3 regions of the Solwaraspora sp. WMMD1047 genome follow, and region 3 is predicted to be linked to each of the others. Evidence: predicted binding sites of a transcription regulator. Region 3 holds the regulator's gene; each other region holds the start of a gene.

Region 1 (3,261 bases), 4.8 Mb from region 3:
CGGGTCAGGCGGCCGGCGCCGGCCGGCAGACCAGCACCGTCGGCGCCCCGCCGACCCGGGTCAGCACCAGGCTGGCCGGGGCATCGCCGGTCAACCGCAGGTCACGACGCAGTCGCTCCGGGTCAACCGCCGACCCGCGCTTGAGGATCTCCACCCGCCCCACGCCGCGCTCGCGCAGCAGGGCACGCAGCCGCTTCAACGAGAACGGCAGCGTCTCCACCACCTCCAGGCACCGCCCGAACGGCGTTGCCACGGCGGCGTCGGCGTAGACATAGGCGATCTCCGGATCGGCCAGGTTCCCGCCGACCAGGCCGGCGAACTCGGCCACCAGGTGCGCCCGCACCACCGCCCCGTCCGGGTCGTAGAGATACCGCCGAACCGCCCCGACGCCCGCCTCGACCGCCCCACTCCCGACCAACTCCGCGCCAGCCGAGCCAACCGTCCTAGCTGTGCTGGCTGGGCCGGCCGCGCTGGCCGAACCGACCGCGCGGAGCGCTCCGGCCGGGCCGGCTGCGCCGGCCGGCAGGACAGTCGCCCGGCGGGGGACCTCGGCGAGCGGGCCGCACCAGATCGTCGCCTCGACCAGGTCTCCGCCGACGCTCACCCACTCCGCCTCGGCGCCCCGGGGCAACAGCGCGTGGTCGATGCCCGGGGCCACCTTCAACACCGTGCGCGGCACCCGCTCGGCCAGCGCCGACACGAAGTCCCACGGCGGCGAGTAGGCGGCCGGGTCGAACACCCGCCGGCCGGTGCCGGCCCGCCGCCGGGCCGGATCGCAGAACACCGCGTCCACCCCGGTGCCGCCCAGCCGGTCCAGGTCCACCACCGTCGCGTCGGCGCACTCCACCGTCACCAACCCGGCCAGCCCGGCCGCCTCGGCGTTCGCGGCGGCCAGCTCGGCGGTCAACGGATCGGCCTCCACGGCGTACACGGTGATGCCGGCACGGGCGGCGGCGAGCGCGTCCGCGCCGAGACCGCAACCCAGGTCGGCGAGGGTGCGCACCCCGGCGGCGCGCAACCGGGCGGCCCGACGGTCCGCGACCACGGCCCGGGTCGCCTGCTCCAACCCGGCCCTGGTGAAGAACATCCCGTCGGCCGCCGTACCGAACTTCGACTGGGCCCGGCGGCGCAGCTCGGCCTGGGTCAGCGCCGCCGCCGCGAGGTCCCCGGGCACCCCGGCGGAGCGCAGCGCGGCCGCCGCCGCCAGCGGGTCGCCGCCGGCAAGCCCGCCCGCCGCGGCGAGTGCGGCCGACCCCTCGGGGGTACGCAGGGCAGCCAGCCGGTCGAGATCCACCGGCCCCATTGTGCCGGCCCCGCACCGGGTCGATCCCGTCGCCGGCGGGTCCCGCCGAGGAGACTCGATGGTGTGTCTGATTGGCACTCTCCTTGACGGAGTGCTAGCTACGGCATAACCTGCGGTTAGCACTCTCAACCCGAGGGTGCCAGCTTCCGGGCCCCGGCCCGGTGGCTGAACGCCAGGCGGACCGGCACCCGCGACGACGGCCCCGCCCGGTGGACATGAGGCAGATTGTCGCTGGTCGGTGCGCCGGCCAGCGCGTGAAACCAAGTACCCCAGGAGGGTATGCCCGTGACTACCGCGACCAAGGTTGCGATCAAGCCGCTCGAGGACCGGATCCTGGTCCAGGCGAACGAGGCTGAGACCACCACGGCGTCGGGCATCGTGATCCCCGACACCGCCAAGGAGAAGCCGCAGGAGGGCACCGTCCTCGCTGTCGGCCCTGGCCGCATCGACGACAACGGCAACCGGGTTCCGGTCGACGTGAGCGTCGGTGACACCGTCATCTACTCGAAGTACGGCGGCACCGAGGTCAAGTACGCCGGCGAGGAGTACCTGGTGCTCTCCGCCCGCGACGTCCTCGCGGTCATCGAGAAGTGATCTGACTGATTCAGTGACGCTGCCCCGGACCGGCCCGTGCCGGGCCGGGGCAGTGCTCCGTTGAAGGGACCAAGGTAAGACATGGCGAAGATTCTGAGCTTCTCGGATGACGCCCGGCATCTGCTCGAACACGGTGTCAACGCGCTCGCCGACACGGTCAAGGTCACCCTCGGCCCGCGCGGGCGCAACGTCGTTCTGGACAAGAAGTTCGGCGCTCCGACGATCACCAACGATGGCGTGACCATCGCCAAGGAGATCGAACTCACCAACCCCTACGAGAACCTCGGCGCGCAGCTGGTCAAGGAGGTGGCGACCAAGACCAACGACGTCGCCGGCGACGGGACCACCACCGCCACCGTGCTCGCCCAGGCGATGGTCCGCGAGGGCCTGCGCAACGTGGCGGCCGGCGCCAACCCGACCGCCCTCAAGCGGGGCATCGACGCGGCCGCCGAGAAGGTCTCCGCGAGCCTGCTCGACAAGGCGGTCGAGGTGGACAGCCGGGCGTCCATCGCCCAGGTGGCGACCATCTCGGCGCAGGACGGCACGATCGGCGACCTGATCGCCGAGGCGATGGAGAAGGTCGGCCGCGACGGTGTCATCACCGTCGAGGAGGGCTCCACCCTCGCCACCGAGCTGGAGGTCACCGAGGGCCTGCAGTTCGACAAGGGCTTCATCTCTCCGCACTTCGTCACCGACGCGGAGTCGCAGGAGGTGGTGCTGGACGAGCCGTACATCCTCATCACCACGCAGAAGATCTCCTCCATCGAGGAGCTGCTGCCGCTGCTGGAGAAGGTGCTGCAGACCAGCAAGCCGCTGCTGATCATCGCCGAGGACGTCGAGGGCCAGGCGCTCTCCACGCTCGTGGTCAACTCGATCCGCAAGACCGTCAAGGTCTGCGCGGTGAAGGCCCCCGGGTTCGGCGACCGCCGCAAGGCGATGCTGCAGGACATGGCGACCCTCACCGGCGCCGAGCTGATCGCGCCCGAGCTGGGCTACAAGCTTGACCAGACCGGCCTGGAGATGCTGGGCAGCGCCCGCCGGGTTGTCGTCGACAAGGACACCACCACGGTCGTCGACGGCAAGGGCAACGACACCGAGGTCGCCGACCGGGTCGCCCAGATCCGCAAGGAGATCGAGGCGTCGGACTCCGACTGGGACCGGGAGAAGCTGGCCGAGCGGCTGGCGAAGCTCTCCGGCGGCATCGCGGTCATCAAGGCCGGCGCGGCGACCGAGGTCGAGATGAAGGAGCGCAAGCACCGCATCGAAGACGCGATCGCCGCCACCAAGGCCGCCGTCGAGGAGGGCATGGTGCCCGGCGGTGGTGCCGCGCTCGTCCAGGTCACCTCGGTGCTCGACGGTGACCT
Region 2 (3,261 bases), 1.1 Mb from region 3:
ATCGCGGTCGACGGCGGGCAGGACGTCTTCGTCCACTTCTCGGCTATCGAGATGGACGGCTACAAGGCGCTCGATGACGGGCAGCGCGTCGAATTCGAGATCGCACAGGGCCAGAAGGGTCCGCAGGCAGAGAAGGTCCGTGTGATCGCCTGATCGCGGTTGATCCGTCCTTGATGCCATCCCATCAGGGAGAATCAACCGGCAGTCGAATAAGATCACAAATGCGGGCGCCGACCGTCTACCTTTCCGGGTAGGGGTCGGCGCCCGACCCCTACCCGCCGCCGGTCCTGGAGCCTCGATGTCGCAGCCGCCCCCGCCCGAACCGCCGTACCCGGGCTGGGACCCGGCGCAGCCGCCTCCTGGCACCGGCCAGTGGGGGCCGCCGGGCTATCCACCGAGCTGGGGCGCGGGACAGCCGCCGGGTTGGGGCGCGGCCCACCCGCCGGGCTGGGGTGGCTGGGTGGATCCGCACGACCCGCTGGTCCCGCCGCCCCATGCCGGCCTCAACGGCTGGTCCGAGCGGTTGATCGGCGTGATCCGCCGTAGCTGGCGCACCCTGCTGCCGATCGTGCTCCTCACCCAGTTCCTGCCGGCCCTGGTGATCGGCGTCGCCAGCCTCGCCGCGCCGACCGTTCCCACCGACCCCGCGGCCGGTCAGGGACTGCCGGACCTCGGCGACCTGTTCGCCTTCGTCGCCGGGCTGATCGTGCTCTCCCTGGCGATCGGTGTGGTGAGCAGCGTCGGTTGGGCGGCCGGCACGTGGGCACTGGCGCGGCAGGCGGCCGGGGAACCGGTCGGTGTGCCGGCGGCCCTGCGCTACGGCCTTTCCCGCGGGGTCGGCCTCTGGGCCTGGACCCTGCTGGTCAGCCTGCTGGTGGTGGCCGGACTCTGCGCCTGCCTGCTGCCCGGGATCTACCTGGCGTTCGCGCTGAGCCTGGTCGGTCCGGTGTACCTCTTCGAGCGGGGCAACCCGATCGGCCGCGCGTTCCAGATCTTCCACGGATCGTTGGGCCTGGTGCTCGGCCGGGTCGCGCTGCTGGCGCTGATCGTGGTCGGCGGCGCGGTCCTGATCGAGCTGGTCACCAGCGGCCTGGGGCTGGCCCTCGGCGTCGGGCAGGGGCTCACCGTCGGGGCGGTTCTGGTCACCATCGTCAGCACGCTCGTCGCGTCGCCGCTCTACCTGGTGCAGCTCGTTGGACTGGTCACCACCTACGCCGAGTGGCGTGGCCGACAGGGGCCGGTCGGTACCGGCCAACTCGTCGCCGAGCTGGGCTGATGCCCGTTGGGCGACCGCCGTTGCCGCCCCGGCGGTGACCCGCCGGACGGCCCGGCTCGCTTGCACTCGACAGGCGAGAGTGCTAAACAAGTGATTGGCACTCGCACAGCGTGAGTGCCAAAGGTCGGGACGGTTAGGGTCCCGGTCGCGCTCCTCCGGAAGCGGTGGTGGGTGGCCGGACCGGTCGTCGCGGGCTGTCCGGCCCGGCCGACGGACGTCACTGCCGCCTGGCATGTGGGTGTCCCGGCGTCTTCCGACGCCGACGACTTCCGCGAGCCAGCGCAGTAGTGCCGTCCGAAGGTGCGTAATCAGGCGGCAGAGCCGGGGCCGACAGGTTCCCGGGGGCCGTGAGTGTCCAGGAGGACAACGCCGTATGGCCAAGATGATCGCGTTCGACGAAGAGGCGCGCCGCGGCCTCGAGCGGGGCATGAACACCCTCGCCGACGCCGTGAAGGTGACGCTGGGCCCCAAGGGCCGCAACGTCGTGCTCGAGAAGAAGTGGGGAGCTCCCACCATCACCAACGATGGTGTGAGCATCGCCAAGGAGATCGAGCTCGAGGACCCCTACGAGAAGATCGGCGCCGAGCTGGTCAAGGAGGTCGCCAAGAAGACCGACGACGTGGCCGGTGACGGCACGACGACGGCGACCGTCCTGGCCCAGGCGCTGGTCCGCGAGGGCCTGCGCAACGTCGCGGCCGGCGCGAACCCGATCGCCCTGAAGCGGGGCATCGAGACCGCCGTCGGTGCCGTGGTCGAGGAGCTGGCCAAGCTCGCGAAGGACGTCGAGACCAAGGAGCAGATCGCCTCCACCGCGTCGATCTCCGCCGGTGACAACACCGTCGGTGAGATCATCGCCGAGGCGATGGACAAGGTCGGCAAGGAAGGCGTCATCACCGTCGAGGAGAGCAACACCTTCGGCCTGGAGCTTGAGCTCACCGAGGGCATGCGCTTCGACAAGGGCTACATCTCGCCCTACTTCTGGACCGACCCGGAGCGGATGGAGGCGGTCCTCGACGACCCCTACATCCTGATCGTCAACAGCAAGATCTCGTCGGTGAAGGACCTGCTGCCGATCCTCGAGAAGATCATGCAGTCGGGCAAGGCGCTGCTGATCATCGCCGAGGACGTCGAGGGCGAGGCCCTGGCCACCCTGATCGTCAACAAGGTGCGCGGCACCTTCAAGTCCGTCGCCGTCAAGGCACCGGGCTTCGGTGACCGCCGCAAGGCCATGCTCACCGACATCGCGATCCTCACCGGCGGCCAGGCCGTCAGCGAGGAGCTCGGCCTCAAGCTGGACGCGGTCACCGTGGACATGCTGGGCCGCGCCCGCAAGGTCGTGGTGACCAAGGACGAGACCACCATCGTCGACGGCTCTGGCGACGCCGACCAGATCCAGGGTCGGGTCAACCAGATCCGCGCCGAGATCGACAAGAGCGACTCCGACTACGACCGCGAGAAGCTGCAGGAGCGGCTGGCCAAGCTGGCCGGCGGCGTTGCGGTGATCAAGGTCGGCGCGGCCACCGAGGTCGAGCTGAAGGAGCGCAAGCACCGCATCGAGGACGCCGTACGCAACGCGAAGGCGGCCGTCGAGGAGGGCATCGTCCCGGGTGGTGGCGTCGCGCTGGTGCAGTCCGGCAAGACCGCCTTCGACAAGCTGGACCTCGTCGGCGACGAGGCGACCGGCGCCCAGATCGTCAAGATCGCGCTGGACGCCCCGCTGCGGCAGATCGCCGTCAACGCCGGCCTCGAGGGTGGCGTCGTGGTCGACCGGGTCCGCAACCTGGACACCGGGCACGGCCTCAACGCGGCCAACGGTGAGTACGTCGACCTGCTCAAGGCCGGCATCATCGACCCGGCCAAGGTGACCCGGTCGGCGCTGCAGAACGCGGCCTCGATCGCGGCCCTGTTCCTCACCACCGAGGCTGTGGTGGCGGACAAGCCGGAGAAGACCCCGGCCGCCCCGGCGGCGCCGGGTGGCGGAGACA
Region 3 (3,261 bases):
CGTGCCGCCCCGCCCGTCGGTGAGCAGCAGCGGCTCGCCGACGCGCAGCCGCGCCACCGTGGACGCGTGGTGGCCCTCCGGGCCGTCGAGGGTGCAGGTATCGCCGGTGGGCAGCGCCCCGACCAGGAACGACGGCGCGGACAACGGTCAGGCGTGACCGTTGAACGCGTCGCGCATCCGGGAGAAGAAACCGCCCTGCTTGCTCAGCTCGGCGACCTCCTCGCCCCGGGTCTTCGCGAACTCGCGGAGCATCCGCTCCTGGTCGGCGTCGAGCCGGGTCGGGGTGCGCACGTCCAGGTGCACGTAGAGGTCACCCCGGCCGGTGCCGCGCAGGTGCGGCACTCCGCGGGCGCGCAGCCGCAGCGTGCTGCCCGGCTGGGTGCCCGGCTTGACGTCGACCGGCTCCTCGCTGTCCAGGGTCTTGATGGTCAGCCGGGTGCCCAGCGCCGCCGCCGTCATCGGGACGGTGACCCGGCAGTGCAGGTCGTCGCCCTTGCGGGAGTAGACGTCGTGGGTGCGCTCGTGGATCTCCACGTAGAGGTCGCCCGCGGTGCCGCCGCCCGGTCCGACCTCGCCCTGCTGGGCCAGCCGGATCCGCATCCCGTCCTCGACCCCGGCCGGGATCTTCACGGTCAGCGAGCGGCGGGTCCGCACCCGGCCCTCACCGGCGCAGGTCGGGCAGGGGTGCGGGACGATCGTGCCGTGGCCCTGGCAGACCGCGCACGGCCGGGACGAGACCACCTGGCCGAGGAAGGTCCGCTGCACCGACTGCACCTCGCCCCGGCCGCCACAGGCGTCACAGGTGGCCAGGTGGGTGCCGGCGGCGGTGCCGGCGCCGGTGCAGGTGGTGCAGAGCACCGCCGTGTCGACGGTGATCGGCGCCTCCACCCCGAACGCGGTCTCGTGCAGGTCGAGCTCGAGCCGCAGGATCGCGTCCGCCCCCGGCCGGGTCCGCGGCCGGGGGCCGCGCGCACCGGACGCCCCGAAGAACGCGTCCATGATGTCCTGGAACCCGACGAACGGGCCGGCCCCACCGGGACCGGCGCCCGGACCGCCGCCACCGGGCGCGAGCGGGTCACCGCCGAGGTCGACGATCTGCCGCTTCTGATCGTCGGAGAGCACCTCGTAGGCGGCGTTGATGTCCTTGAACTTCTCGTGCGCCTCCGGGTCCGGATTCACGTCCGGGTGGTACTGCCGCGCCAGCTTGCGGTAGGCGCGCTTGATCTCGTCGTCGGAGGCGTCCCGGCCGACGCCGAGAATGCCGTAGTAGTCCTTGGCCACTGCGTTCCGTGTCCTCATATCCGTCTCGCGCTGCCATTCGCCGGTCGTCAGGGGTCAGTTCTGCGCCAGCAGGTCGCCGACGTAGCGTGCCACGGCCCGCACCGTGGCGATCGTGCCGGGGTAGTCCATCCGGGTCGGGCCGAGCACGCCGAGCCCACCCACGATCGTGGCCCCCGGCCCGTAACCGGTGCTGACCACCGAGGCGGCCCGCAGATTGTCGATCTCGTTCTCGTCGCCGATCCGGACCCGCAGGGTGCTCGGCTCCACCTCGCCGATCAGCTTGAGCAGGATGACCTCCTCCTCCAGCGCCTCCAGGATCGGCCGCAGCGAGCCCTGGAAGTCCAGCAGGCCGCCGCGGGTCAGGTTGGCCGTGCCGGCCAGCGCGATCCGCTCCTCGTGCCGCTCCACCAGGGTCTCCAGCAGCACCGTGGCGAGCGTGGTCATCGCCGGCCGCAGCCGGGGCGGCACCTCCTCGACCAGGGCCTGCACCAGCGGCGGAGTCTCCGAGAGCCGGCAGCTGACGAGCTTCTCGTTCACCAGTTGCCGCAGGTCGGTGACGTCGTCGGCGGGCACCGGGGCGGGCAGCTCGACCAGCCGCTGCTCCACCCGACCGGTGTCGGCGATCATGACCAGCATCAGCCGGGTGGTGGAGATCGGGACAAGCTCCAGGTGCCGCACCGAGGAGCGGGCCAGGCTCGGGTACTGGACCACCGCCACCTGGCGGGTGAGCTGAGCCAGCAGCCGGACCGTGCGGTGCACCACGTCGTCCAGGTCTACCGCGCCGACCAGGAACCGCTCGATCGCCCGCCGCTCGGCCGGGGTGAGCGGCTTGACCCGGGAGAGCCGGTCCACGAAGAGCCGGTAGCCGCGGTCGGTGGGCACCCGGCCGGCACTGGTGTGCGGCTGCCGGATGTAGCCCTCCTCCTCCAGCACGGCCATGTCGTTGCGGACCGTGGCCGGCGAGACACCCAACTGGTGCCGCTCGACGAGCGACTTGCTGCCGACCGGCTCCTGGGTGGCGACGTAGTCCTCGACGATCGCGCGCAACACGTCGAGCTTGCGGTCGTCCAGACCCATCTTCACCTCCCCGACGGCGGGTGGCGCCGGCGCTGGCTGCGCCCGCCTGGCACTCGAATGTAGCGAGTGCCAGTCTACGTCGTCGCCCGGGCCAGGCGCGATGATCGCCGGCCGGCTGGCCGGCGGGCCTCCCCCGAACGACCGGCCCCCAGACCATACCTCCGGACGCCTAACAGCTTCGGTCGGTAATTGTCCACAGATTTCACGGGTGTTGTCTGGCGCCATTTGACCCGTGCCCCTACCGTGACCCCATGACTGAACCACCTCGCCCTCCCGGAGAGGGCTACCCCGGCAGCCCGTCGGACCCGACCTCTCCGCCCGCACCCCCCGGGTCCTACTCGACTCCGGGCGAGGCCCCCGCTCCCGGCTACCCGCCGCCCTCGTACGACCAGGGCGGCTACCCCCCACCCGGTGGCGGCGGCTATCCCCCGCAGGGCGGCGGTTACCCGCCGGCCGGCGGCGGCTACTACGGGGGCGGCCCGGCTCCGGCCGGCTACGCGAACAACGATGAGAAGACCTGGGCCCTGGTCGCCCACTTCGGTGGCGCGGCGGGCGCGCTGGTCGGCGGCGGCGCCGGCGGCTGGATCGCCCCGCTGGTCGCGCTCCTGGCCAAGGGGAACGAATCCCCGACCGTCCGGGCGCACGCGGTGAACGCGCTCAACTTCCAGATCCTCTGGTCGATCATCGCCATCGTGGGTTACATCACGATGTGCATCTTCATCGGCTTCCTGATCACCCTTGCGGCGTGGATCATCGCCACGGTCTTCGGCGTGATCGCCGGGCTCAAGGCGACAAACGGAGAGCTGTACAACTACCCCATGTCGATCAAAATGATCAAGTAACCAGCGCTGTTCGTCGGGCCGGGCCACCCCCTGGGGTGCCCGGCCCGACGTCGTCACGGCA

Evidence for each region. Region 3 encodes HrcA, which represses chaperone genes, less so after heat shock. Its sites were predicted from a motif close to GGTTNGCACNCTCNNNNNGAGNGTGCNAACC; they were not measured.
Region 1: the regulator HrcA is predicted to act here: its motif matches at 1,418-1,448, upstream of groES (co-chaperone GroES).
Region 2: the regulator HrcA is predicted to act here: its motif matches at 1,369-1,399, upstream of groL (chaperonin GroEL).

What each region holds. Positions count from the first base shown of each region.
Region 1 covers NZ_JARUBL010000001.1:908,075-911,335, forward strand. Annotated here, with positions in the region: gene O7627_RS04295 (methyltransferase domain-containing protein) at 5-1,294, opposite strand; gene groES (co-chaperone GroES) at 1,583-1,897, shown strand; gene groL (chaperonin GroEL) at 1,979-3,261, shown strand, end outside.
Region 2 covers NZ_JARUBL010000001.1:6,759,904-6,763,164, reverse strand. Annotated here, with positions in the region: gene O7627_RS30955 (cold-shock protein) at 1-153, shown strand, start outside; gene O7627_RS30950 (hypothetical protein) at 299-1,276, shown strand; gene groL (chaperonin GroEL) at 1,650-3,261, shown strand, end outside.
Region 3 covers NZ_JARUBL010000001.1:5,675,408-5,678,668, forward strand. Annotated here, with positions in the region: gene O7627_RS25875 (RsmE family RNA methyltransferase) at 1-144, opposite strand, end outside; gene dnaJ (molecular chaperone DnaJ) at 148-1,281, opposite strand; gene hrcA (heat-inducible transcriptional repressor HrcA) at 1,336-2,358, opposite strand; gene O7627_RS25890 (DUF4870 domain-containing protein) at 2,610-3,200, shown strand; gene hemW (radical SAM family heme chaperone HemW) at 3,254-3,261, opposite strand, start outside.